2 regions of the Sporosarcina pasteurii genome follow, and region 1 is predicted to be linked to the other one. Evidence: riboswitches for the same ligand, from Rfam matches in the RefSeq annotation. Region 1 holds a riboswitch; the other holds the start of a gene.

What was found. Region 1 has a riboswitch for thiamine pyrophosphate ahead of thiT (energy-coupled thiamine transporter ThiT). Riboswitches for the same ligand answer to the same signal wherever they lie in the genome.
Region 2: linked by a shared signal. The riboswitch ahead of tenA (thiaminase II) and the one ahead of thiT (energy-coupled thiamine transporter ThiT) in region 1 are both predicted to bind thiamine pyrophosphate.

Annotation. Positions count from the first base shown of each region.
Region 1 is NZ_CP160452.1:2,753,956-2,766,582, forward strand. It holds gene AB1H92_RS13305 (carbonic anhydrase) at 1-272, shown strand, start outside; gene AB1H92_RS13310 (GNAT family N-acetyltransferase) at 454-999, opposite strand; gene AB1H92_RS13315 (M3 family oligoendopeptidase) at 1,005-2,798, opposite strand; gene AB1H92_RS13320 (tryptophan-rich sensory protein) at 2,979-3,716, shown strand; gene thiT (energy-coupled thiamine transporter ThiT) at 3,773-4,333, opposite strand; TPP riboswitch at 4,594-4,694, opposite strand; gene AB1H92_RS13330 (DUF4870 domain-containing protein) at 4,781-5,122, shown strand; gene map (type I methionyl aminopeptidase) at 5,245-5,991, shown strand; one part of gene AB1H92_RS13340 (IS3 family transposase) at 6,338-7,206, opposite strand; one part of gene AB1H92_RS13340 (IS3 family transposase) at 7,206-7,479, opposite strand; gene AB1H92_RS13345 (DEAD/DEAH box helicase) at 7,594-8,721, opposite strand; gene AB1H92_RS13350 (aspartate/glutamate racemase family protein) at 8,832-9,527, opposite strand; gene AB1H92_RS13355 (ATP-grasp domain-containing protein) at 9,531-10,757, opposite strand; gene AB1H92_RS13360 (SDR family oxidoreductase) at 11,095-12,153, shown strand; gene AB1H92_RS13365 (hypothetical protein) at 12,240-12,389, shown strand; gene AB1H92_RS13370 (YitT family protein) at 12,431-12,627, opposite strand, start outside.
Region 2 is NZ_CP160452.1:2,483,357-2,495,983, reverse strand. It holds gene AB1H92_RS11855 (sulfite exporter TauE/SafE family protein) at 1-597, shown strand, start outside; gene AB1H92_RS11850 (DUF302 domain-containing protein) at 677-1,066, shown strand; gene AB1H92_RS11845 (DUF421 domain-containing protein) at 1,271-1,891, shown strand; gene nhaC (Na+/H+ antiporter NhaC) at 2,363-3,751, shown strand; gene AB1H92_RS11835 (LLM class flavin-dependent oxidoreductase) at 4,008-5,000, shown strand; gene AB1H92_RS11830 (ABC transporter substrate-binding protein) at 5,087-6,067, opposite strand; gene AB1H92_RS11825 (ABC transporter permease) at 6,064-6,804, opposite strand; gene AB1H92_RS11820 (ABC transporter ATP-binding protein) at 6,801-7,550, opposite strand; gene tenA (thiaminase II) at 7,537-8,229, opposite strand; TPP riboswitch at 8,335-8,438, opposite strand; gene AB1H92_RS11810 (isoprenylcysteine carboxyl methyltransferase family protein) at 8,816-9,340, opposite strand; gene AB1H92_RS11805 (type III polyketide synthase) at 9,351-10,427, opposite strand; gene AB1H92_RS11800 (YaiI/YqxD family protein) at 10,626-11,078, shown strand; gene AB1H92_RS11795 (proline dehydrogenase family protein) at 11,352-12,329, shown strand.

The DNA.
Region 1 (12,627 bases):
ACGATTGTGGTATGAGCTCAATTGACACAAAGAAAATCATTGGGCATATGGTTGACCGCGGTATCGACAGTAGTCTCTTTAATACGCTTAAATATTCAGGTATCGATATGAAAGAATGGCTCCACGGCTTTAATGATGTCACTGAAAGCGTGAAGAACAGTGTTGACTTGGTAAAAAATCATCCATTAATGGATCCTGAAGTTCCTGTGCATGGCCTCGTGATTGATCCTGAAACAGGGAAATTAGACACGATCATCAATGGATATGAATAAATCCCCCTTATTTCTATCTGATATTTCCCGGGAAATCGACAGTAAATTTGCGATTAAATTTATCTGTTCGCCTAACGACAAACTTGCATACTCTTAAACACTGATTTAAAAAGCCGACTCCTCGTTAAAGGAATCGGCCTTTTATTTTTGCTATTAATTTCCGTAAAACAGTCTTACCCTTTCAGAAATCATCTTCGAGGATTGCATACATATAATGGTCTTCCCAAACCCCGTTAATATAAAGAATTTTCCTCAATAACCCTTCGCGCAAATAGCCCGATTTTTCCAGCACAGCTATCGAGCCAGCATTTCTTGGTGACACATACGCCTCTACCCGATGAAGTGCCACTGAGTTAAATGCAAATGCTGTCACCAGGCGTAATGCTTCGGTGCCAATTCCTCGTCCAATTTGTCTTTCATCTATTGAGTAACCGACAAATCCACTTGAAAAAGGAAGCCGCTTAATACTATAAAGTGATATATGTCCGATTAACTCACTTGTTTTCGCATCAAAAATCCCGAAATTGTATTCTCGCCGATCTCGCATTTGATAAATTGATTCTCTTATTTTCTCCCGCTGTCTCGATACTGTGTAAAAACCAGGTTCTTGACGAGGTTCAAATACAGACCAATATTTTTTATTGGCGATTAATACTTTCGTAAACATTGTTGCATCGTCTTCAGTCAAAATGCGTAAATAACATTTTTCACCTTCTAATAAAATCATCTAAATCAACCTTCTTCGGCTGTTAGTTCTAAAAATTCCTCAACGTCTTTCACACAAAGTGCGACACCTTTTGCCCAAAAAGCTTCTTGTGTGATATCTTCACCGAGGTGCTTCATCGCAAGTTCTTCTACAGTCATCACTGCCGTGTCGCGCAACAACGCCATATACTTCTCTTCGAAACCTGCGCCTTCTTCAAGTGCTTTTGCATAAATACTTAACGAGAATAAATACCCAAACGTATATGGAAAATTGTAAAACGGAACTTGAGTAATGTAGAAATGTAATTTTGAAGCCCAGAAATGCGGATGTGTTGTATCAAGCGCATCACCATATGCTTCTCGTTGTGCTTCTTCCATTAGCGTGTTCAAACGAGCGGCTGAAACAATCCCTTTACGACGTTCTTCATAAAATCTCGTCTCAAACAAAAATCTTGCATGAATGTTCATGAAGAATGCAACACTACGTTGAATTTTATCTTCGAGTAATGCAATCTTTTCTTCTTTCGTTTCTGCTGCTTTCACGGCCGCATCTGCAACAATCATCTCTGCAAAAGTCGATGCAGTCTCTGCAACGCCCATCGCATAGCCTCTATTTAACCAGTGTACAGGACGAAGCACATAGGAGTGGAAAGCATGTCCAAGCTCATGAGCGAGTGTCGCAACGTTGGACATCGAGCCACTATACGTCATGAAGATTCGGGATTGTTCTGACATCGGCATCCCTGTACAGAAACCGCCTGGTCGCTTATTCGCACGGTCTTCTGCCTCAATCCAACTATCCTCGAATGCCATTCTTGAAAATGATTCAAGTTCAGATCCGAACTCTCCAAAATGCTTAAGGATGAATTCTGCTCCTTCTTGGTAAGGCATCGTTTTCGTTGATTCTGTAACCGGTGCCTCTAAGTCATACCAATTCATCTTTTCCGTTCCGAGCATTTCTGCTTTCACGTTCAAATAATTTACGAATGGTTCTTTATTCGCTCCGATTGCTCCCCACATCGCATTTAATGTGTCTTCACTCATTCGGTTACGAAGAAGTGGTTCTTTTAATACGGAATTCCACCCACGTTTTTCATAAACTGCTAATCTGAAGCCAGCTAGGTGGTTAAGTGTTGTAGCAAAGAACTCTTCCTTGTCTTTCCAGGCAACTTCTAATTTTTCAAAGGACTCTTTTCGAACAGCTGCGTGTTGACTTGAACTTAAGTTAGACGCTTGACCAACAGATAACTCTTTTACTTCACCATCAACTTCAACTTTTACTTTAATATCCGCAACAAGTTGGTCATAAAGTTGTCCCCAACTATGATAACCATCTACACTTAATGCTGTGATTAGACTTTCTTCTTCTTCAGATAGTTTTATCGCTACCTCTTCCCGCCATTCATTTAACACGAAACTGAATTCGTTCAATTCCGTGGATTCCATTAATTTTGCCCATACATCACTGTCTACCTTGGCGAGTTTTTGTTGAAATTTCAACATAACCGTCTGAAATTCTGCACCGAGTGCCCCTACTTCACCTTGTAAAAGCAATGCCTTTTTATCCGTAGTGTCGGCAGCTAAATAACATCCAATGACTGCTCCCGCTTGCCTTAAATTCACGGCTGTGTCTTTTACCAATTCAATTAAGCGAAAGACTTCTTGCGATTCATTCACTGATGTTGGTATATCAAATATATCAATATTTTCTTTTACCACATTTATTTTTTCTTTCACATTATCAAGATGTGTACGTAATTCGGGTGAACTACTCCCACCTTTAAAGAAAACATCTAAATCCCAAACTTCCGAATACTTCATCTGTATTTTTCCCCCTCTTACGTTTCCAATTTTCTAAATAGATACTTCTATTGTAGCATGTAATTTCGATATGCGAACCAATACATTTTGCTACGAACTGATATTTGTGACGAAAACTTCACACTTTTTACCGTAAAACACAATTTTCCTCTGTATACTTATAGATAGGAGGATTTTAACATGATTCGATTTTTTAGTATGGCAATAATTCTTTTCGTTAGTCTTATCGTTATTGGCACTGCAGAAATCGTTCCTTTTAATGGAATCACCGCTATTGAAATTATGAATAGACTCCCTGTGCTGTTAACACCTGCAAGCTATGTGTTTCTGATTTGGATCCTAATATATATTTTCTTAGTGACTTGGCTCCTCGGATTCTGGCGACATCAACGACGACAATCAGGAAAAGTGTTCAACATTAGATTTTTGTTTTTCATCATAAGCTTACTATTCAATATGCTTTTGATTCTCCTATGGCATTATGAGTTCTTTATGTGGGCAATTATTATAATGGTTGGATTGTTACTTACCATCTCTGCCATTTATTTTTCATATCCCAAAACCGAAAACCTCATTTTGTTTCGCGTACCAATTTCAATATTTTTCGGTTGGAGTGTATTTTCTTTTATTATTTTAATTAATTATACGTTGGTATTTGTCGAATGGAGTGGCTTTGGAATTAGCCAATCATTATGGGCCGTCATCTTTTTAACACTAGCAACCGCAATCGCCCTTCATTTTTTATATCATTATGAAGATAAGGCATTTAATATTGTTTTTATGTGGGGATTTATTGGAATCGCAGTAAAAAATGGATTCGATTCTCTATTCGTGACTACTGCTGCATTGTTCTTAACCGCCGTCATTGGTGCATGCTTTTATCTATTCAAAAATAAACAGGTATCTGCCAGCGAATGACACAATATGTATTTTAAAAAACGCCTTTCTCCAAAAGTATAGAGAAAGACGTTTTTTTATGCTGTTTTTAATAATCTTGGTGCGCTTGTAAATAGCAAACTCGCCACAATGCTACATAATAAAATAGAAGGTATCATGTAACTTGCATTGTAGACTAAAGAATATAACCAAACCGGCTGGCCAGCAGGAGCATATTCTCCGAAGAATACAATTCCTCCAACGAAATGAATAAAGAATCGTAGAAGACCACCAATAACCGAACCGATGACAATCGCTGCAACCATACTCCCTTTGCGCCCTTTGGCCATACTATTTGCTAACCAAATTCCAGTAATTGCTGCAATCCCAACCAATGTATAAGCTAACGTATAATCCATTAAAGCCTGCGCCCAATGAAATATCGTCCCACCAGTAATCAGTTGTAATAAACCGCTTAGAAATCCTGTTAGTAAACCACCACTGATGCCCCAACGGAATGCCATGACAATAATTGGTAGCATAGACAGTGTAATTGAACCACCTTGTGGCATGACAAAAACCGTAAGTTTATCTAAAATAAATGATAAAGCCCCGAGTATGGCTACCTCCATTAAAAACTGTAATCTTTTCCTTTGCATAACAATTTTCCTCCCTACATGTCTTGTAGAGATGTAATGAACAAACCCGTTCTCTTATATTTTCTCGACACCATTTATCTTAAAGCCGTAATAAATTGCCTAATGTTTTAAATCTAACAGCGCAGTAGGGTACCTACGCACTACATCAAGATTTACAAAGGTATTCCAAACTTTATCGTGTCTTAAGCAAAAAAAATAGACATCCCGTGTAGAACGGAACATCTTCATATAAGGCGAAGTGTGCTTCACTTCGACAACATGTCTGTTTCCATCCACATCCCTACGCAAGTATGAACTTACAGGTTCAAAGGGTCAGAACAGATTGTTCTTTCTCAGCCAATAGGCTCCCCTTGTGGTAATACTTATCAGTTTAATTGTATAAGAGTTCACTATATTAAGCAAGCTATACTTATATGCCCCTAGCTTTGGAAGGAGGTTTTCATTTTTATGTCGAATAAAAAAATATTAAGTGCCCTTTGTTATTTTAGTGTATTCTTTTTTCCTTTATTATTACCGTTTGTAATCTATTTCGTTTCTGAGGAACTAGAAGTTAAATATCATGCAAAACGCTCCCTTATTTCACACTTTGTTCCAGTTGTTATATTGATTTGTGGTGTGATTATTTTCTCCTTTTCCATGCTTACTGTTGAGAAGAGAATGATGACGATTGTCAACGGTAGTTTTGACTTTTGGAGCATAGCCCCTTTTCTATTCACGCTTATTTATAGCTTGTTATTTATTGTGATTATTATTTGGAATGTCTTTCAAGGTGTAAAGGTGTTAAAATAACAACTTCATTCAAAATTGGTCCTGAACTCTTTTTTTAGAGTACAGGCTTTTTTTATTTCTAATTTTTATATGGTATAGTGTAGGATGTAATTAAATGAACGGTAAGAAAGGATTTGTTTTGAATGATTGCTAAAACAGAACAAGATATAAATGGACTTAAAAAAATCGGTAAAATTGTTGCAGAAATAAGAGATGCAATGAAAAATGCAGCAGTCCCTGGCATAACGACAAAAGAATTAGATGAGCTGGGTGGCCGTCTTTTCAAAGAAAAAGGTGCTGTTTCTGCGCCAATTTCCCAATATGACTTTCCGGGATATACATGCATTAGCGTTGAACATGAAGTTGCACACGGCATTCCTGGATCGCGCGTGATTAAGGATGGGGACATTGTAAATATCGACGTTTCTGGATCTTGCGATGGGTACTTTGCTGATACGGGTATTTCTTTTGTCGTTGGGACGCCAGATGAGCGTAAACAAAAATTATGTGATGTTGCGCAAAGCGCGTTTGATCGTGCAATGACACGTGTAAAAGCAGGATCTAATCTAAGTGGTATTGGAAAAGCAGTTGAGCGAGAAGCGAAAAGCCACGGACTTAACGTAATTCGTAATTTAACAGGTCACGGCATTGGTACTGCCTTGCACGAGGAACCTCAACATATTTTAAACTATTATGATGCATGGGATAAAACGCTTTTAAAAGATGGCATGGTTCTTGCAGTTGAGCCATTTATCTCTGAAAAAGCGGAAAACATCGTTGAACTGGGAGATGGCTGGACATTCGTTACGCCGGATAAATCATTAGTTGCCCAAGTTGAACATACAATTATCGTAACAAAAGATAAGCCGATTATTTTAACACAACTATAATACCAAAAGCGGAAGGCGACGTTTAGCATCGATAGGCACTGGAAGACTTACCACAAAAGGCATCTTTTCGCCTTTTTGGAAAGGCTGAAGTGTCCCGAGAGGCTGTCGCCTGGAGCTAGATGAATCAAAAGCGGAAGGCGACGTTCAGCCTCGACAGGCACTGGAAGACTTACCACAAAAGGCATCTTTCCGCCTTTTTGGAAAGGCTGAAGTGTCCCGAGAGGCTGTTGCCTGGAGCTAGATGAATCAAAAGCGGAAGGCGACGTTCAGCCTTTCTACATGTAAAAAGCTATCATTGAAATTCAGGCACTGGGGACCGTTTATGAGACACAAAGAAAACACCTTTTTAGGCAACCAATTGTCGGTAATCTACCGGCGATTGGTTGTTTAGTTTCGTTTGAATTCGGATATTGTTATAATAGTTAATGTAATCTTCGACGATTTGAATAACACAGGCATTGGTTGTGCTATGTATGTCGTCGAGATAGAACGTTTCAGACTTTAGGGTGGAATGAAACGCTTCGATTGGGGAATTATCAACAGGCGTGCCTTTGCGGGACATGCTCATGGTAATTCCTTTTTCTTTTATCTGTTTTTGATACTCATAAGAAGTATAAACAGCTCCTTGATCACTATGTAATATAATATCTTCTGGTAGTGAATCAAGTTGATTAAGTGTGTCTAAAACACATGATAAATTCTGTTTACCATCAATCGTATAAGCAATAATTTCTCCATTGTATAAATCCATAATACTTGAAAGATATAACATCGATTGTCCAAAAGGCAAGTAAGTAATGTCAGTCACTAATTTCTGTAAAGGTGCTGTGGCGTGAAAATCCCGATGTAGTATATTATCCGCTACATAAGCAGGCTGACCTGTAACCTTACGTTTTTTCACCTTAACACGACATGACCAACCATATTTTTGCATCACTTTCTGGACGGTTCTCTCGCTGATTCCAGGCATTAATGCAGCGATTTTTCTGTATCCATATCTGAATTTATGTTCCGTGCATAGCTTTCCAATCTCTTCATCACGCTTTGCCTTACTATTTTCTTTTCTACTCTCTTTTTTCCAACGATAATAAGTTGATCGAGCGACTCCCATGTGTATACAAATTTCCTTAATTGGCATCTTATCTTTAAGTTCTTCAACCAGTTCTACAAATGCTTGTCCAACCACTTCCTCTCCAACTCTTTGTACTTTTTTAAAACTTCGATTTGTTGCTTCAAATAACGATTTTCGGCTGCTAAACGTTGTTCGTTTGACCCATATTCTGGTCCCTTTCCAAAACTATATTGCTTGCCAACTGGTTGATAAAGTCGGTGAATTTCGCCCTCTCGATACCATTTCATCCAAACTTTTAACTGTGAATGATTTTTGATGTTCAGCTCTTCTAATACTTGTTTTACTGGTACTCCTGCTAAACGCATTTCAATCGCCTTCATTTTCACCTCATAAGGATAACTCACTCTTGTTCCCATACAAAAAGCACCTCCACGTTGTATTTAGGTATGGTATACCCGTTTTTCAACGAAAGGTGCTTTTATTTGTCTCATTTTCTTAAGTCAGTGCATTCAATTCAATGATAGCTTTTTTTATTTTCTTCTTATATTTGGTTTTTCTTGTAATTTCCCATGTCGCCAAGTTTTTTCAGTTGGATGTAAACCTTTCGTAAGTTTGCGATAATCTCCTTCTTCGTGAGGCGCAAGTAATGTCAATACTTCTCCATCCTCTCCAGCGCGTCCTGTTCTTCCTGAACGATGTAAATATTGCTCAATTGTATGGGGTACATCTACATGAATGACATGTGTTAGCCCTTCGATATCTAGACCTCGAGCAGCTAAATCGGTGGCAATTAAAATGCTTGACTTTCCTTTACGGAAGCTTTCCAATGCTTGTTGTCGCTCAGCTGATCGCATATTAGAATGTAAAACAACAATCGGCGCTTTATTATAAAGCAGCTTTGCCTCTTTCATCCAAACTTGATCTACATTATTTACAAAAGCGAGCGCATGGATATTTGGTAAGTGAGAAAGCCCTCTTAAGAGATCCGTTTTATCACGTACTGGTGTTTCGATATATGAATGTGTGACTGTGCCTGCGCGCGGAATATGTTTTGCCGCCAGCTTGATGTGTAGCGGTTCATCCATAAATTCATTCGCAACACGTTCGATTTCATCCGTAATTGTTGCCGAGACAACGATAACCTGCCTATCTGGATTTGCTCCGCTAATCATGTTTTTAATTTTAACGCGGTGTTCACGTGATAATAAGACATCACCTTCGTCAAGCACAATATGCCGTATATCAAATAGCTTCAACTTTCTAGATTGACTTAATTCCATTAATCGCCCTGGTGTTCCGACAACGATTGTGGGTTTCTTTTTCAAGCGTTCGATTTGGCGTTTAACGTTTGCGCCTCCAATTAATGGTGCAACTGTTATCGCAGTACCTGCAATCCACTCTCTAATGACATCGGTAATTTGCATCGCGAGTTCTTGGGAAGGCACAACGATTAACGCTTGTGTTTGCTTTTTTGTACCATCGACAAGATGCAAAATTGGCAGTACATAAGCGAGCGTTTTCCCTGTTCCAGTTGGCGACTCGGCAACGATATCATTTCCATCAAGTACTTCAGGCACCATCTTTGTTTGGATGGGCATTTCATTTTTAAACTTCCACTTCTCTTGAAAAACTGTATCCATCTTTTCTACAAAAGACATTGTTATCCCTACTTTCTCCTAGTGATTCAATCTTAATAGATCCGCTACATTGAAGCCTTTGCTGAAAAAACATCCAGTAACCGACCTTAGGCGCTACTGGATGTCTTTTTTTATTTTACTTTATAACCACAACGTTGGATTGCTGTTTCCGCTAATACGAGTAATGAATCAATACAATCCTGCAATTGTAACTCTTGACTGACAATGGAGAGTTCTGTACACCCAAGAATTACTTCATCACATTGAGCGTCTTCCATCGCTTGCCGGATGATTGCCCATTTTTCTGGATCAGCTGGTTTCCCAGCTTTAATATCGTCGTAAATCATTGACATGACGACTGCTTGTACGTCTTCATGAGGTACGACTGCCTCCATATCAAAACGCTCACAAGCCGCTTGGTAAATACCTGTTGAGATTGTTCCAGTTGTACCTAGTATGCCAACACGACGTGCTCCTTTTTCTTTGGCCCTCATCGCTGTTTCTTGAATCATATCGATGACTGGAAGTTCAATCCCTTGCTGAATTTCATTCAAAAATGAGTGAGCAGTATTACAAGGAATCGCAAGAATTTCTACACCCGCCTCTTGTAGTCGTTTCGCATCTGATACGATGACTGGAACTGGATTTTCTCTACTTTCACCTAAAATAAAAGCTGTTCGGTCGGGGATGTTCGTATTATTTGTAATAACCATATTTACATGGTCTTGGTCCTTCTCTGCGGCTGTACGCCTTACGATAATTTCGCCGATAAACATGGTTGCAAGCGGACCTACACCACCGATAATTCCTAATGTTTTTTTCTTCATTTATTAAGACAAACCTTTGTTGTTAAAATATTTTTTGTATTTCCTGTAGTAATTTAATCTGTTTAGTGTCAATTTAATCCATCTAACAATGTTAAAATCTTTATTGTAAAAAAGCGAGTTTGTAGACTTGCCTGCTGCAATTAATTGTTTCGCTTTACGTTTTAACGTTGCATTCTGTGTATACTTAAAAAGAACTCCCTTTGGAATAATTAACCATAAATGCTCATCTTTTGCGTAAGTTAGCGGTAATTCTTTATCATAGATATGGTCTTCTGTTACATACTTCATCAAGTTATGTCCACTAGCGGAGACGTAATAACTACTACGACCATTTCTTAAGTTTATCTCGAATAATTTATATTGACCATCACGTTCATCATATTTCATATCGAAATTGGCGAAGCCTGTATACCCGATATCCTCCAAAAATATACGAACCTTATCTAATAGTTCCTTATCAAAGGTATTAATAATGGCAGCATAACTTCCAATTCCTTCAGGTGAATGTTCTTCTAATATTGGATTTCCAAGAGACATTAACTTAACTTTTCCATCTTTTCCCACATATGCATTTAATACTCGCATATAGGAATCATCCCCCGGAATGAACTCTTGGATTGTTAAATTATCTTTATAAGTAGAACTATAAATAGCATCAATGATTGCCTTTTTTTCTGCTTCGTCATGTGCAACAAAAACTTTTTTCTTTCCTGGGAATGAACAATTCCAATAAGCAACAGAGTTCGATGCTTTAATAATGATTGGATAATCGAAATTCATTTCAAAAGTATCTTTATTTTCATACGTACAAAGCGTTGTTTTGGGATAAGCAAAGTTGTATTGCTCACAAATCTCATAAAAATTCTCTTTCAGTACAAGTCGTTCCATTAACGATTTATCAATATAAGGAATTGCAAAATGCTGGGTTAACTTTTCCTTATTGTTAATAATCAGTTTTGCATAGTCATCTCCGCATGCCAACAATAATAATTTCCTATCTTTGTACTCCTCTGCAATTTTTAATATCGCTGGTAAGAATACATCTTGTTCATTTAGCTTCGGAATCTCACGAATTTCAATAATATTACTATTTGCCGTTGCAGTAAGTGTGGCACGCCCGAGGACGAGCGATTTTATCCCATATGCTTCATGAAACGAACGAGCCATTCCATAAGCATTCATATCCGATCCTAGTAATACAGGAACAAATATTTCGTTTCCAACTGTCATTTATCGTCACTCATTTCTAAAATAATCGAAAATAATATTTAGGGAAATTAACTTTAAGTTACTATTAGTTTCCTGTATTCTGTTCGTTAGAATTCAGGATTTTACATTTTACCATTCAGTTAAGATACTATCTAATTTTATCATAAGCAATTCAAGAGCGCTATGTATCTCCTTTCCTGTTTTCTTTCTTCCATAAGCTGTCGCCTTTCGTCAATAATTGAACGCACTTTTTTACAGTTTGAAGGGATATACTTTTCAATTTATAGTCGAACTATACTATAATCAAAATTGAGCAATCAGAAGTGGTTGCCTCTCATTCCAATTTGGAGGGATAAGTTTGACAATTTTCTTAACAGGCTCAACAGGATTTCTCGGTGGCAAATTACTTAATAATTTATTACAATCGACTGACCATACATTATATGTACTTGTCCGAAACTTTGAAAGAGCAGAACGAACGATTCGTAAACTACCAGATGGATCTGCAGAGCGTATTCGTCTTTTTAAAGGTGATATTACGCAAGAAAATTGCGGTTTGTCACAAGCAGACATTGAAGAAATTAAAGGAAACGTGGATATTGTTTACCATCTTGCTGCTCTAGTCAAATTTGACGAAGCGTTACGAGACGAACTATTTTCAATTAATTATGATGGGACAAGACAAGTACTAGAACTTGCTAAACAACTTGGCGTTTCTAAGTTCTATTATATTAGTACAGCCTATACGATTGGGAAACATGATTACGGCGTAGAGAAATTGTATCCAATTGAGGCAAAAGGTCATAATCCTTATGAGGAAAGCAAAGTAAAATCTGAACATCTAGCGTTTTCTTATGCCAATGATTTTGACGTTTCAATTTTCCGTCCATCCATTATTGTTGGTGACTCCAATACCGGAGAAGCCGATTCGGAATTTACTTTGTACGGCTTTATGCGTGCACTCGATGTATTTAAAAGACGTATAGCACGGGCATCCGAAAGCACCAATACCGTTTACCATGTAATCGGCAGTAAAGATGCTACCTCTAACTTTGTACCTGTCAATTACGTGGCTGATATATTGGCAATCGCTGAAAGTAAAGCCGAACCAAATACGATTTATCATATTACAAACCCTAAGCCGGCTACAAACTATGATATCTTAACGCTTATTAAAAATGCCCTTGATTTTAATCAATTGGAAATTATTGAAGACACGAAAAATACGATATTAAGGCCAGAAGAAGAGCGATTAAATGAGATGATTGACGTTTTTAATGTGTACTTGTCTAGGTCATTTGATTTTGACGATACAAATACACAAAAACTTATACAAGACACGCAAATATCGCATCTTAATATGTCTCATGATACATTAAAAATGATTATCAATGCCTATTTTGACCTTAATGACTAAATGCACTCTTGCTCATTTGAGGTGTTTAATTTTTTGCGAATTGGAGAAAGTAATTGTACATCCATAAATAGAATGGAGGTACATTGATGAGCGAGAATACGAAAAATGATAAATCCGCACATTATGATTGGGCGCAAAACGCAGAAAATGCGGCAAAAAAAGCAGAGGCAGAAATCAATAAAATCAAGAAAGAAGCACAAGAAGAATTCAATAAAAATAAACCAAACTTAAAATAACAAACATCCAGCACTTTCTATAAGTGCTGGATTTTTTTATGTTAGTCCACCTTCTTTAATTCATCTCTGTCAAATTGAGCTCTTGAAAATCCACGTCCTAAAATTTCCGATGCATTTAAGAAAATGACAAATGACTCGGGTTCTTCTTCTTGCAGTAGCTTCTTAAAATAGACCGCTTCTGACTGTTCAACAACGCATAGAATCATTGTTTTTTCTGCATTTGAATAGCCACCGATTG
Region 2 (12,627 bases), 270 kb from region 1:
CTTTTTGTATCATTTGCAGGTGTCATTGGATTTCGAAAAGGTGGCTATTTAAATAAATCATTAATTACTGTAATGGGCGCATCTGTTTTAGTCGGTACATTTCTTGGTAGTTTTGGTTCACAATATTTAACGGAAGAACAAGTAAACATTGTATATGGAGTATTAGCACTGTTAGCAGCCATCATGATGTTCATTCCCAAAAAGAAAGTTGATGATATACCTATAGCTGATGTCACTTATAACAAAACGCTTGCCGCAATACTCGCATTTATTGTTGGAATTGGTTCTGGTGTAGTTGGTGCTGGTGGAGGTTTTTTATTAATCCCTATTATGTTATTTATTCTTCGGATTCCTACACGAATGACGATAGCATCTAGTTTAGCGATTACGTTTATATCGTCTATTGCTGGTTCGATTGGTAAAATATCAACAGGGCAAGTTGAATATCAGACAGCGATTATTGTGATCATTGCGGGATTAATTGCAGCTCCTATTGGTGCAAAAATCAGTAAGAGAATAAATACAAAGATATTACAAGGAATCTTAGCCGTTTTAATTTTAGGAACAGCGATTAAAATTTGGATTGATATTTTGTAGCAAAAATGATGTGTATGAATGATGGGTATTTTACGATACTAATGAGGAGACAAATATCCTAATACAATAGGAGGATTTTATGGATTTCTACTATACAGTTCTAACATCTAAAACGATTGACGAAGCGATTGCATCTATTGAACAAAATCTTAAAGAAAATAAATTTGGGATACTTTGGCGACTTAACTTGACTGAAACTTTACAGGAAAAAGGTGTGAATAGTTTCAAAAAGCCTTACCAAATTCTTGAAGTTTGCAACCCAGTAGAAGCGGCACGTGTAATCGCGCATAATCCTTTAGTAGGATATTTCTTACCTTGTAAAATTACCGTTTATGAAGAAGAAGGAAAAACAAAAATAGGACTTCCTAAGCCAACTGCTATGATAGGTTTATTAAATGATGCTGAATTAATTTCAATAGCAGAAGAAATAGAAGGAATCCTTATAGATGTATTAGAGAAGAGTAAATAAAGAATCATAGGAATTAACCTAGCGTTGTGGGACACATATAAAACACCCATTTAAGCTACCGCAATGCCAAATTCTATAGGTGTTAGGAAGCCTAATTTATCTTGATGATGAAAGTCACTTCATTAGCTCCAGTTAATGACATTATATAAACTGAGGCATATCATCCACACTAACCTGTACCAACTGTAGAATGGAGATGTTTGTATGGACCTCGCTTGGATATGGAAATCGATATTAATTGTTGTTGGAGGAACACTATTATTAAGAGTAGCTGGAAGAAAGTCCATTTCTCAAATGACACTTGCTCAAACGGTTATTATGGTTGGAATAGGTTCTTTATTAATTCAACCTCTTGCTGGAAAGAATATTTGGACCACTCTTGCAGTAGGAAGTATACTCGTTATTACCCTTATTGTTATGGAGTATGCCCAAGTGAAATCAGATAAAATCGAACAATTTATTACGGGAAAATCCAAAGTACTCATTGAGAATGGGGAAATTAATGAGAAGAATTTGAAGAAAATGCGGTTTACGGTAGACCAAATGGAGATGAAATTACGTCAACAAAATGTAACCTCTATTGAGAAAGTAAAATGGGCAACATTAGAGCCAAATGGACAAGTTGGTTTTGAATTAAAATCAGATGATCAACCTGCCACGAAAAAAGACATTCAATCCCTGCAAAAAGATATCGAACAAATCGCTCGAGCGTTGAATGTAACGATACAGAAGACTCCTTACCCTCAAGATTCCAATCATCATGATATCTTTTCAGAAGTTGCCAAAAAAGAACACAACGACGAACCACCTAAGCATTTACAATAGGCAGTGTAAGTTTTGTCATATGATTTCTTAAATCTATTTCAAATTTAGAAAGGTTAAGGAGGCGGAGAGCCTAATGTTCTAGTACTCAAAGCATCTTCTTCGCAACCATTCATTGAGATCGCTTCATCCTTTACGAATCAAAAAACATAAAAAAAGATTGACATCTGTCTTGAACATGATAATATTCAATTCAATCAGATGTTAAGATACTATATAAAAATCGAATCAACTATATAATTATGAGAAGACGATGAAGTAGTCTGTTTGTGGGCAGTATTTAAGAGACTGGACGGTTGGTGAAAGTTCAGGCAGCAAATAAGATGAATTACGCCGTCTGTTTGTCTCATCACACAATGAAGTGGATGGCTGATTATTTGGCCAATCAATTAGGGTGGTAACGCGGAGAACTCTTCGTCCCTTGTTCAAGGGATTGAAGGGTTTTTTATTTTATCAAAAAAAGGAGCGTTCAATATGTTACGTACTAAATCAGTCATCACCCCCACATTTTTAGAAGCATTTTTATTAGTTCTCACCATTGTCGGGACAATTAGTGTCAGTTTGGTAAAGTTTGATGCTGTTCCACATATTCCTATTTTATTATCTGTGTTACTGCTTATTATTTATGGGCTATTAAAGAAAGTGACGTACAAAGAAGTTGAAAGTGGATTAGTTGAAGGGGCAGGCGCTGGGATGAGCGCAGTATTTCTATTTTTCTTCATAGGCATTTTGGTAAGTAGTTGGATTATGAGTGGAACGATTCCGACACTTATTTATGCAGGGTTTAATATTGTGACGCCAACATACTTTTTTGCAATTGTTTTTGTCGTTACAGCAATTGTCGGGATGTCGGTTGGAAGTTCATTAACCACTGTTGCAACCATTGGTGTGGCTTTTATTGGGATGGCGACGGTGCTTGACGTCTCTCTTCCAATTGCAGCAGGTGCGATTGTGTCTGGCGCATTTTTTGGTGATAAAATGTCGCCACTCTCTGATACGACAAACTTAGCTTCTTCGATTGTTGGGGCGGATTTATTTGAACATATTCGTAATATGGGCTGGACGACAATTCCAGTATTTTTTATTACGCTTATTATATTTGGTTTTTTATCGCCAACTGTAACTAGTGTAGATGTCGGCAAGATTACAAGTTTCCAAGAAGGATTATTACAAACAGGAATGATTCACTGGTATACCATCATTCCGATCATTGTATTATTTGGATTAACGATGTTTAAAATCCCAGCGATGATGACACTTGCAGCAAGTTCATTCAGTGCAATTCTAATTACTTATTTTCATCATACCTATTCAGTAGGTGAAGTTTTTTCAATCATGTTTGGCGGATTTCTGTCCGAAACAGGGATTGAAGAAATCGATGCGCTGTTAACACGTGGTGGAATGGAAAGTATGATGTTTACCGTTTCTTTAGTCTTACTAGCACTTAGTATGGGTGGCTTATTGTTTAAACTGGGCATTGTCCAATGTCTGCTAGCGAAAGTAGAAAGTTTATTACGTAAAGTGTCTTCTGTAATCGCAGCGTCTGCATTGACAGCGATTAGTATTAATATTTTGATTGGTGAACAGTATTTATCCATTTTATTGACAGGACAAGCTTTTCAAAACCAATATGAAAAAGTTGGACTGGCTGGAAAGAATTTAAGTCGGGTTATGGAAGACGCTGGAACTGTTGTGAATCCATTAGTGCCGTGGAGTGTATGTGGAATCTTTATTACAAAAATGCTTGGTGTATCAACACTTGACTATTTACCATTTGCTTTCTTTTGTTTATTATCTCCAATTTTAACCGTATTGTTTGGCTATTTAGGAAAAACGTTAACGTTTCAAACAGTAGCGAAGTAAACCCTTCATTTGACCAGATGGGGGAACGATGAAATAGGTGCGGCTATTGTGAATGAAGCAATCCATGGTAGCATCAAAAAGTGTAAAAGAATAAAACATTGTCTAATGCTTACACGCTAACTTTTATTTAGTCGTGTAGGCATTTTTATTTCATGTATAAGGGGAATGTGTTTCGATAAGGGAGAGCAATCGTATGATGGATTTGGCATGAATCATAATAGATAGTGGTAATGGATTGTAGAAAGGATGTTTAGAAATGAGATTAAGTGTATTAGACCAAGCGCCGATTACAAAAGGACATACAGCACCAGAAGCATTAAAAAATGCGGAAGAGTTAGCGATCTTAGCTGATGAACTCGGTTATTACCGGATGTGGATGGCGGAGCATCATAGCACAAATACTTTTGCAAGTTCTGCACCTGAAGTAACAGCCGCACATTTGGCTGCCAAAACAGAACGAATTCGTCTCGGAACAGGTGGCGTTATGATGATGCATTATTCCCCGTTAAAATTAGCAGAAGTGTTTAAAACATTAAGCGCACTTTCGCCGGGGCGCATTGATTTTGGTGTTGGACGGGCGCCAGGCGGAGATAATCATTCAGTTTATGCACTATCTGAAGGACGCCAACCGATGATGCATAATATGTATGAGAAATTTGAAACCGCATTATCGCTTATTAACGACGAAGTGCCCAAAGACGATTTGTATCATCGAACCATTGCGACCCCTTCTCAAGTTGAATTGCCGGAAGCATGGTTGCTTGGGTCAACAGGAAATAGCGCCATTCAAGCGGGACGTATGGGAGTCGGGTATTCATTCGCACAATTTTTTATGGGCGGCATGACAAAAGAGATTTTAGAAGCCTATCGAAAAAATTTTGAGCCTACTATATTTATGGAGAAACCGGAGATCAAAGTAACGTACATGGTCACAACAGCTGAAACACAAGAAGAGGCTGAGTACGAGGCATTACCGCAAGACATTTGGCGACTGTTATTTACAAAAGGGCAAATCGGTCAAACGATGACACCTGAAGAGGCCGCAAACTTTCCATTAACAGAAATGGACCGCATGACGATCCAAGAAAACCGTAACATCCATATAGTGGGAGCTGCTAAAGAAGTTGCGGCTAAGTTGCGGGAGGAACAGGCGTATTACGGATTTGATGAAGCTATGATTTGTAGTATTCCACATAGCCAGGAAAAGCGGTTGGAAGTATATCGTTTATTGGCGAATGAATTGTTTTAGAAAGGCTATTTCTCCCAATTTAAAATAAAGAAAATCGTTGAAAAGAAATCCTTTCAACGATTTTTTCTTTATCTCTATATTTATGATTACTCTTCCATATTTACAAATATACCTTCTAAGTTCGCTTCTTTCGTAAGCAATCCAGCTTTAGTCATCCAGTCCGCGGTGACTTCCCATACTTCTGCGTCTTGATGGCCAAACTTTCCGTTTTCTTTCATCTTCGGCAGGAGGATGGATAAAGATTCTTTCTCAACTTCTTCAATCAGCGGAAAGTTTGCTTTATCTTGGTGTTTCAATAGGGTAGCAAGAGCCTCATCTGGATTGGCTTCCATGTCATCAAATGCTTTTCTAGCCGCACGCCAAAATGCTTCGATATTCTCTTGTTCATTAGCCCAAGTGTCATCACTCGTTACAACTAGAAGTTCGTAAAACGAGGGCACCCCAAAATCTGTTGGATCTAAGTGACCAGGTTGATAGCCTTCATATTCTAGCATCGGAAATTCATGATTAATGTACATACCGACTGCCGCATCTGCTTTTTCAGATACGATAGATGAACTTAATTCGAAACCGACATCAACCATCGTTACCGAATTAAAATCAGCACCATCTGTTTCCATCATTGTTTGTACCATCGCCTCATTGAGAGGGATTCCAGTAAAGCCAATCGTTTTGCCTTCAAAATCTTTTGGAGATTTAATACCGGTATCATTTAAAAATCCGACATGATTCAGCGGAGATTGAACGAGAACTCCGACAGACTTTACTGCGATATCTTGTTCTGTTTTCGCAATAATGACATCTGGTTGGTAGGTGATGCCCATCGTTACTTTCCCAGCAGCAGCTAAATTAATCGGGTCTGTTGGATTTGCCGGGAACTGAATATCCAACTCAATGCCTTCTTCTTCAAAATAACCTTTTTCTTCAGCTACGTAAAGAAAACTATGTACAGCGTTCGGATACCAATCGAGCATAATACTCACTTTCTCCGTGTCCTCGTTTTTATTACAAGCACTTAGGACGAATAATATCATGATGCTACTTAAAAATAGTTTAATGTTTTTCAACTCTTTGTCCTCCAATTTAACATACGTTTTTCAAGGTGAGTTACACAAATAAATAATAAAATGCCAACAAAAGTCAATACGATAATCGGAGCAAATACGGCTGCCCCGTCAAATTGCGTCATCATGCGACGGCTAAAATAACCAAGTCCAGCCTGTGCACCTAGCCATTCCCCAATAGCTGCACCAATGACGCTCAAAGTCACTGCGACTTTTAATCCTGAGAAAAAGTGGGGGAGTGCCATCGGAATTGAATACTTGAAAAATATATCCTTTTTCGTAGCGCCCATCGTGAGAAATAATTCCTCGTTATCCTTATTTCCAGATGATAGTCCATCAAAGGTATTTACGGTAATTGGGAAAAATGTGATCAATACAGCAACAGCAACTTTACTCCAAATAGTGTAGCCAAACCATAAAACAAAAATGGGGGCTAACGCAATAACGGGTACCATTTGAGAGGCAATTAAAATTGGATATATCGCTCTTTGCACACTGGAATTTAAAGACATCCAAACTGCAATTGCTGTTCCTAAAATGATTGATAGCGTAAGACCCATGACGATAGATAATAAAGTTATGGGTAAATGATCTAGAAAAAGAACTTCTTTTAATTCCCATAGCCGAATGAATATTTGTAAAGGAGACGGTAGAATAAATGCTTTATCGATGATTCTTGCACTTATTTCCCACAAAATTAGGAATCCCACTACAATCAAAAATGAGGCAGTATTTCTCATAAAGCGACCTCACTTTGAAGAGTGCTAAGTAAACGGTCCTTTAATGCCAACATTTCAGGAAGATTTAAATCATTTCTTGTACGTTTACCTTGTAATGGCACAAAGATTTCTTCAACGTCCGTCACAGGTTTATTTTTCAATAACAAAATTCGGTCCGATAGAAAGAGTGCTTCCTCCACATCATGGGTAATGAATAGTATCGTAGATTGTCTTTTTTTCCATTGCTCTAGTAACCATTCTTGCATTGATAATTTAGTAATTGCATCGAGTGCAGAAAAAGGTTCGTCTAATAAAAGAAGTGGATTTCCTGAAAGAACAGCGCGCAAAAATGCAACGCGCTGTTTCATCCCTCCAGATAATTCAGCTGGATATTTATCATCTGTGCCTTCTAATCCAAATTCTTTTAATAAAGGTTGTATTTGTTGATAGGCGGTTTGTTTATCAATCCCATTAATTTCAAGTGGTAAATAGGCGTTTTCCAAAATCGTTCGCCATGGTAAAAGTAAATCTTGTTGGGGCATATACGCTACTTTCCCAAGTCTGTCCCCATTTTTATTTCCTTCAAGTGTAATGTCACCAGTCAATGGATGCTCGAGACCAGTAACTAGCCGGAATATCGTACTTTTTCCAGAACCACTTACACCGACGATGGAAATAAATTCACCTGGATGAACAGAAAATGAAAGGTTTTCTAGTATTTTACGTTTTTCGTCATAGCCAAACGAAACATTGTTAAATGCCAACATCAGCAGTTTCAGCACCTGGCCACATTTGCTTGTTGTTCGCCATATCCCAGAACATATATTCAAATCGTGTCGTATTTAAAAAGATTTCTTCTAATTTTTGTAACTCATGCTCAGGTTTACCTTCCGCCACTTCGTTCATTAAGTCAATGCACCAGCTTGCTAGTTCACCGAAGGCTTCGGAAGAATACATGCGTATCCAGTCGCCATATAATGGGTGGTCTGCTGCACCAGGGATTTCATTTAACTCTTTTCCAATTTCCCAATAACTCCAAGCACACGGTAAAACTGCAGCAACAACTTCTGCAAGTGTCCCTTTTTGACTGACGTGTAACATGTAGTGTGTGTATGCTAGAACAATTGGGGAAGGCTTTGCGTTCTCAAGTTCTTCTTCTGAAATGCCGAATCGCTCAGCATATTTTCGGTGAAGCGCCATCTCCGTATTCAATGTACCTTCAAGTAGTCCAGCGAATTTCCCCATAGTTTCAACATCATCTGCTTTCACTGCGCCGATTGCAAATACTTTTGAGTAATCGATTAAATATAAGTAATCCTGCACCATGTAAAAACGAAAGTTTTCTTGATTAACAGTTCCATCGCCAATCCCTTTTACAAACGGATGATTATGATTCTGTCTCCAAATTGGTAATGTTTTCTCATGCAGGCGGTCAGTAAATTTCATTTCATACCCACTCCCTATTAATTTTTCCAATTAAAAAATCCACTCCTTGAAGAAGAAGTGGATTGTAGACAGTCAGAATTCCCCAGAAAATAGACGGGTCGAATTTATACGTCTGCACCTCTTCCTTACGCCAGTATTACCTGGTTCAAGTTAAAAGGGTTTAGGCATTCGCCAGTCTCAGCTCTTTTCGAGCACCCCTAGTGGTGGATCTTATGAAATTGGATTCAACTAAGTATAAGCATAGAAAAAAGAGAAAGTCAAATAATTGATTGAAAATAGGTGGAAAGACGCAACGGGATTATTGGAGCCGAATAGTTAGTATAGCCATCAATAAAATTCGTTTAACTCAAAGTGCGTAGGGCGGTATTTGTGAATGAGTCAATGCTGCCGATTCGAATCGTAAAATTTCGGGATATCCGCCGAAACTGTAATTATCTTCGCTCTCTGTAGCAGTATGTCCTAGGAAATCAATAGGATGTCCAATCAATCTTGAGATGTCCTCCGAAATGGGCGTTATCTCCGCTCTCCGTTCCAAGATGTACGAGCAAATCACCAAGATATCCGCCCAATTCCTAAATCCCCACCTCTAATAAAAGACATCACTGTAATTCGTCAATTCTTTCAAAGCATTTTCTTCAATCGGAATGCGAATCGATAACATCCATATATTTAATAAAGTGAAGGTAATGGCAGTAAAATAAGCGTTAAATAAAAGTGGGATGGATATTAATTCGATGGCAACAATTAAATAATTAGGGTGACGTAAAAATTTGTAAGGACCTTTTTTTACCACATTCGCGTTTGGAAGAATCATTATTTTTGTATTCCAAAACTTACCTAAAGAAAATAAACACCAAAATCTGCCTACTTGCGCAAGAAGGAAAAGTATCAGAAAAAATCCCCAAAGCGGGGAGAGTGTTCGTTCAAATAGAATGACTTCGATAATGAATGCAATAAAAAATGAACTATGAAGGAGGATCATGAGCGGATAATGTGAAGCGCCGACCTCATAGCCGCCTTGCTGAACAATCCACTTTTCATTTTCTTTTGCAACGAGTAATTCAGTAAGTCTTTGCGTGATGACAATCATCATTAATATCGTTAAAAACAAATAAGACCCCTCATTCCCATTGTAATAATAAAAGTTCACCACAAAAACCAGGCCCTAGCGCTGCCATTAAACCATAGTCTTGAGAGGCCGGTTTGTTTTCAATAAAGCGTTCTAATACATATATAATTGTAGGGGAAGACATATTCCCATGTTCACTCAATATTTCTCTGGAAATGTTTGTTTTTGTTGGTTGAAAATGAAGCGCATTTTCATATGCTTCTAGCACTTTTTTGCCACCAGGATGAGCAATGAAATGCGTTATATCTTCGTTTGTTAATTCATAATCACCGAGAAATTCATGTACAAATGGTCCGAGCCATTTTGTAATAATGCTTGGAATGCTCTTCGAAAAGATGACGTGAAGTCCACTGTTTTTAACATCCCATCCCATCACGCCTTCAGAATGCGGCATGAACTTTGATGCAGTGCCAATTATTTTAGGGGATGGGTGTCGAGCTTTAATCGTGGATTGTTCACCTGAAATTAGTGCGCAAGCGATACCGTCTGCAAATAACGAAGCCCCGACGAGATTGCTTTTTGAGTAATCTTCTTTTTGGAAAGTTAAACTACAAAACTCTATTGATAATACGAGAACATTTGCAGTAGGGAAGGCACGGCAAAATTCATAGGCTCGACTAACGCCAGCCGCACCTCCCGCACAACCAAGTCCCCAAATTGGGATCCGTTTCGTATCATCTCGAAATGGAAGTTGATTCATGATTCGTGCTTCGATACTAGGTGTTGCAATTCCGCTACTGGAAATATAAAAAATGGCATCTATTTCAGAAGGATGAACAGTTCTTCGTAAGCGATTGTTTACCAAGCATTTTTGAATTGCTTGTACACCAAAATGTACAGCATGTTCAATATACAAATGGTTTCGCTCTTCAAAATCATGTTCATGTTTATACCAATCGATTGGCATACATAGATACCGATTGTTAATTTCGCCGTTGTCAAAAACTTTTAATAGCCGTTCAATATTTTTAAACTTGTCTTTAAATAGGGCACGTGTTAATTCGACAGCATCAGTTTGCTTAATAGCAAAGGACGGATTTACAGTACTTACCGATAATATGGTTGGCATAGGCACCTCCGGAAAATGTTTATGATTCAAATATATGATGCATGTCTAAAAGTCATGAGTCGTTCAGGGAAGTACCCTTCGTTTAAGGTCACCTGGATCGTCTCCAAGTTCTCTCAGCAACATCGCTTTACATTTCAAGTCAAAACGGTATATTTAACAGTAAACAAGAATATTAATATCAAAAGGGGGCGGATTGTTATGACTGCAATATTCGTTGATGCGGATGCCTGTCCAGTTGTCAGTGAAACAATTCAAGTGGCTCGTGAATATAATTTGAAATGTACGTTAATATGCGATACTGCGCATGAAATTCATCGAGAAGGCGCAGAGACCATTATTGTATCGAAAGGGGCAGATGCAGTCGATTTTGTCCTCGTGAATCGTGTGCAAAAAAATGATATTGTCGTCACGCAGGATTATGGGTTAGCGGCAATGGTACTTGCCAAACAAGGACATCCTATCGATCAAAACGGTCGATTATATACGGAAGAAAATATTGACCAGCTTCTTTATGCACGCCATAAAGCACAAAAAATTCGAATGAGCGGTGGACGATTACGTGGACCGAAGAAGAGACCGAAAGAAAACAATATTCGATTTTCAAAGAGTTTGAGGCAACTTTGTGAACGACTGTCAGCAATTGAAGAATGAACGTTGACGTATGTTTGAATATCAATGATGGAGATTTAATGAACTCCATCAATTGAGTAAGTTCTACTAGTGGTAACGTCTAAACTAGTAGAGTTTTTTTGTTTGTAGAATAGAAAGCTATGATTGACTAGTGCTTTGGCGAATCATGACGAAAATGAAGAATATTAACACAAAAAAGATGAAAAAACTGACGCTACCATGTAAAATAGATATATGGATTTCTTTAGCTAATCAAAGAATTTTCATTAATCTATTAAAGTAAGGGGTATCATAATGACTGTCGTAAGAGATTTCTTTATCGGGTTATCCCAAAATGAATTATTAAACAGTGCTGCTAAGAAATATGGCTTGAAGATGGGGGCACAAAGCGTTGTTGCTGGTACGAATGTTGCTGAAACAATGGAAAGTATTAAAAAGCTAAATGCACAGGGCATGTCATGTACGATTGATAACCTTGGGGAATTTGTTTTTGAAAAAGATGAAGCATTAGAAGCAAAAGGTAATATACTTGAGGTCATTGAAGCGATCCACACACATGAAGTCGATGCACATATTTCATTGAAACCATCACAGCTCGGCTTAGACATTGATTATGATTTTTGTTTTGAAAATTTAGAGAAAATTGTAAGCGCTGCACATAACTATGGTATTTTCGTTAATTTTGATATGGAAGACTACCCGCGTTTACAAGCATCATTTGATATTGTTGAAGAACTATCGAAGAAGTACGATAATGTTGGTACGGTCATTCAAGCGTATTTTTACCGTGCAGAGGAAGACCTAAATAAATATAAAGACATGCGTTTACGTATCGTAAAAGGCGCTTACAAAGAGTCTGATGAAGTTGCCTATCAGGATAAAGCAGATATTGATGAAAATTACATAAAACTTATTGAGTGGCATTTATTAAACGGAAAGTTTACATCGATTGCAACACATGACCACCATGTCATTAATCATGTAAAACAGTTTGTCAAAGATCACAACATTTCGAACGATAAGTTTGAATTCCAAATGCTTTACGGGTTTAGAACAGATATGCAGCAAGACCTGGTAAAAGAAGGCTATAACTTCTGTACATATGTTCCTTTCGGGAACGACTGGTATGGCTACTTCATGCGTCGTCTTGCAGAACGTCCACAAAACTTAAACCTTGTTGCAAAGCAAGTATTTAATAAGAAAACGAATACAATGATTGGCCTTGCTGCTGGCGCATTCATTTTAGGACGTCTAACTAAAAGAGGTAAATAAATCAATTTCATAATCGCCTATTTATATACTAATGGGGAATATTGATTCTAATTAGTTGTTTAATGGTCGTCCATTTTGTGAAATATATCTATTGATTGGAGTGGAAGGCGCCGACTCCTGTGGGATTAGCGAAAGCCGTAACGAAGAACGGCTTTTGCGACCGAAAAGCGAAGCGTTTCGGAGCACATCTTTGCCTTAAGCCGTAACGAAGAACGGTTTTTGCGAGTAAAAGCGAAGCGTTATGAGCAGGAATATCCAACAGGATGCCTTAATTTCTGCAAGAACCGCAGAAATACGG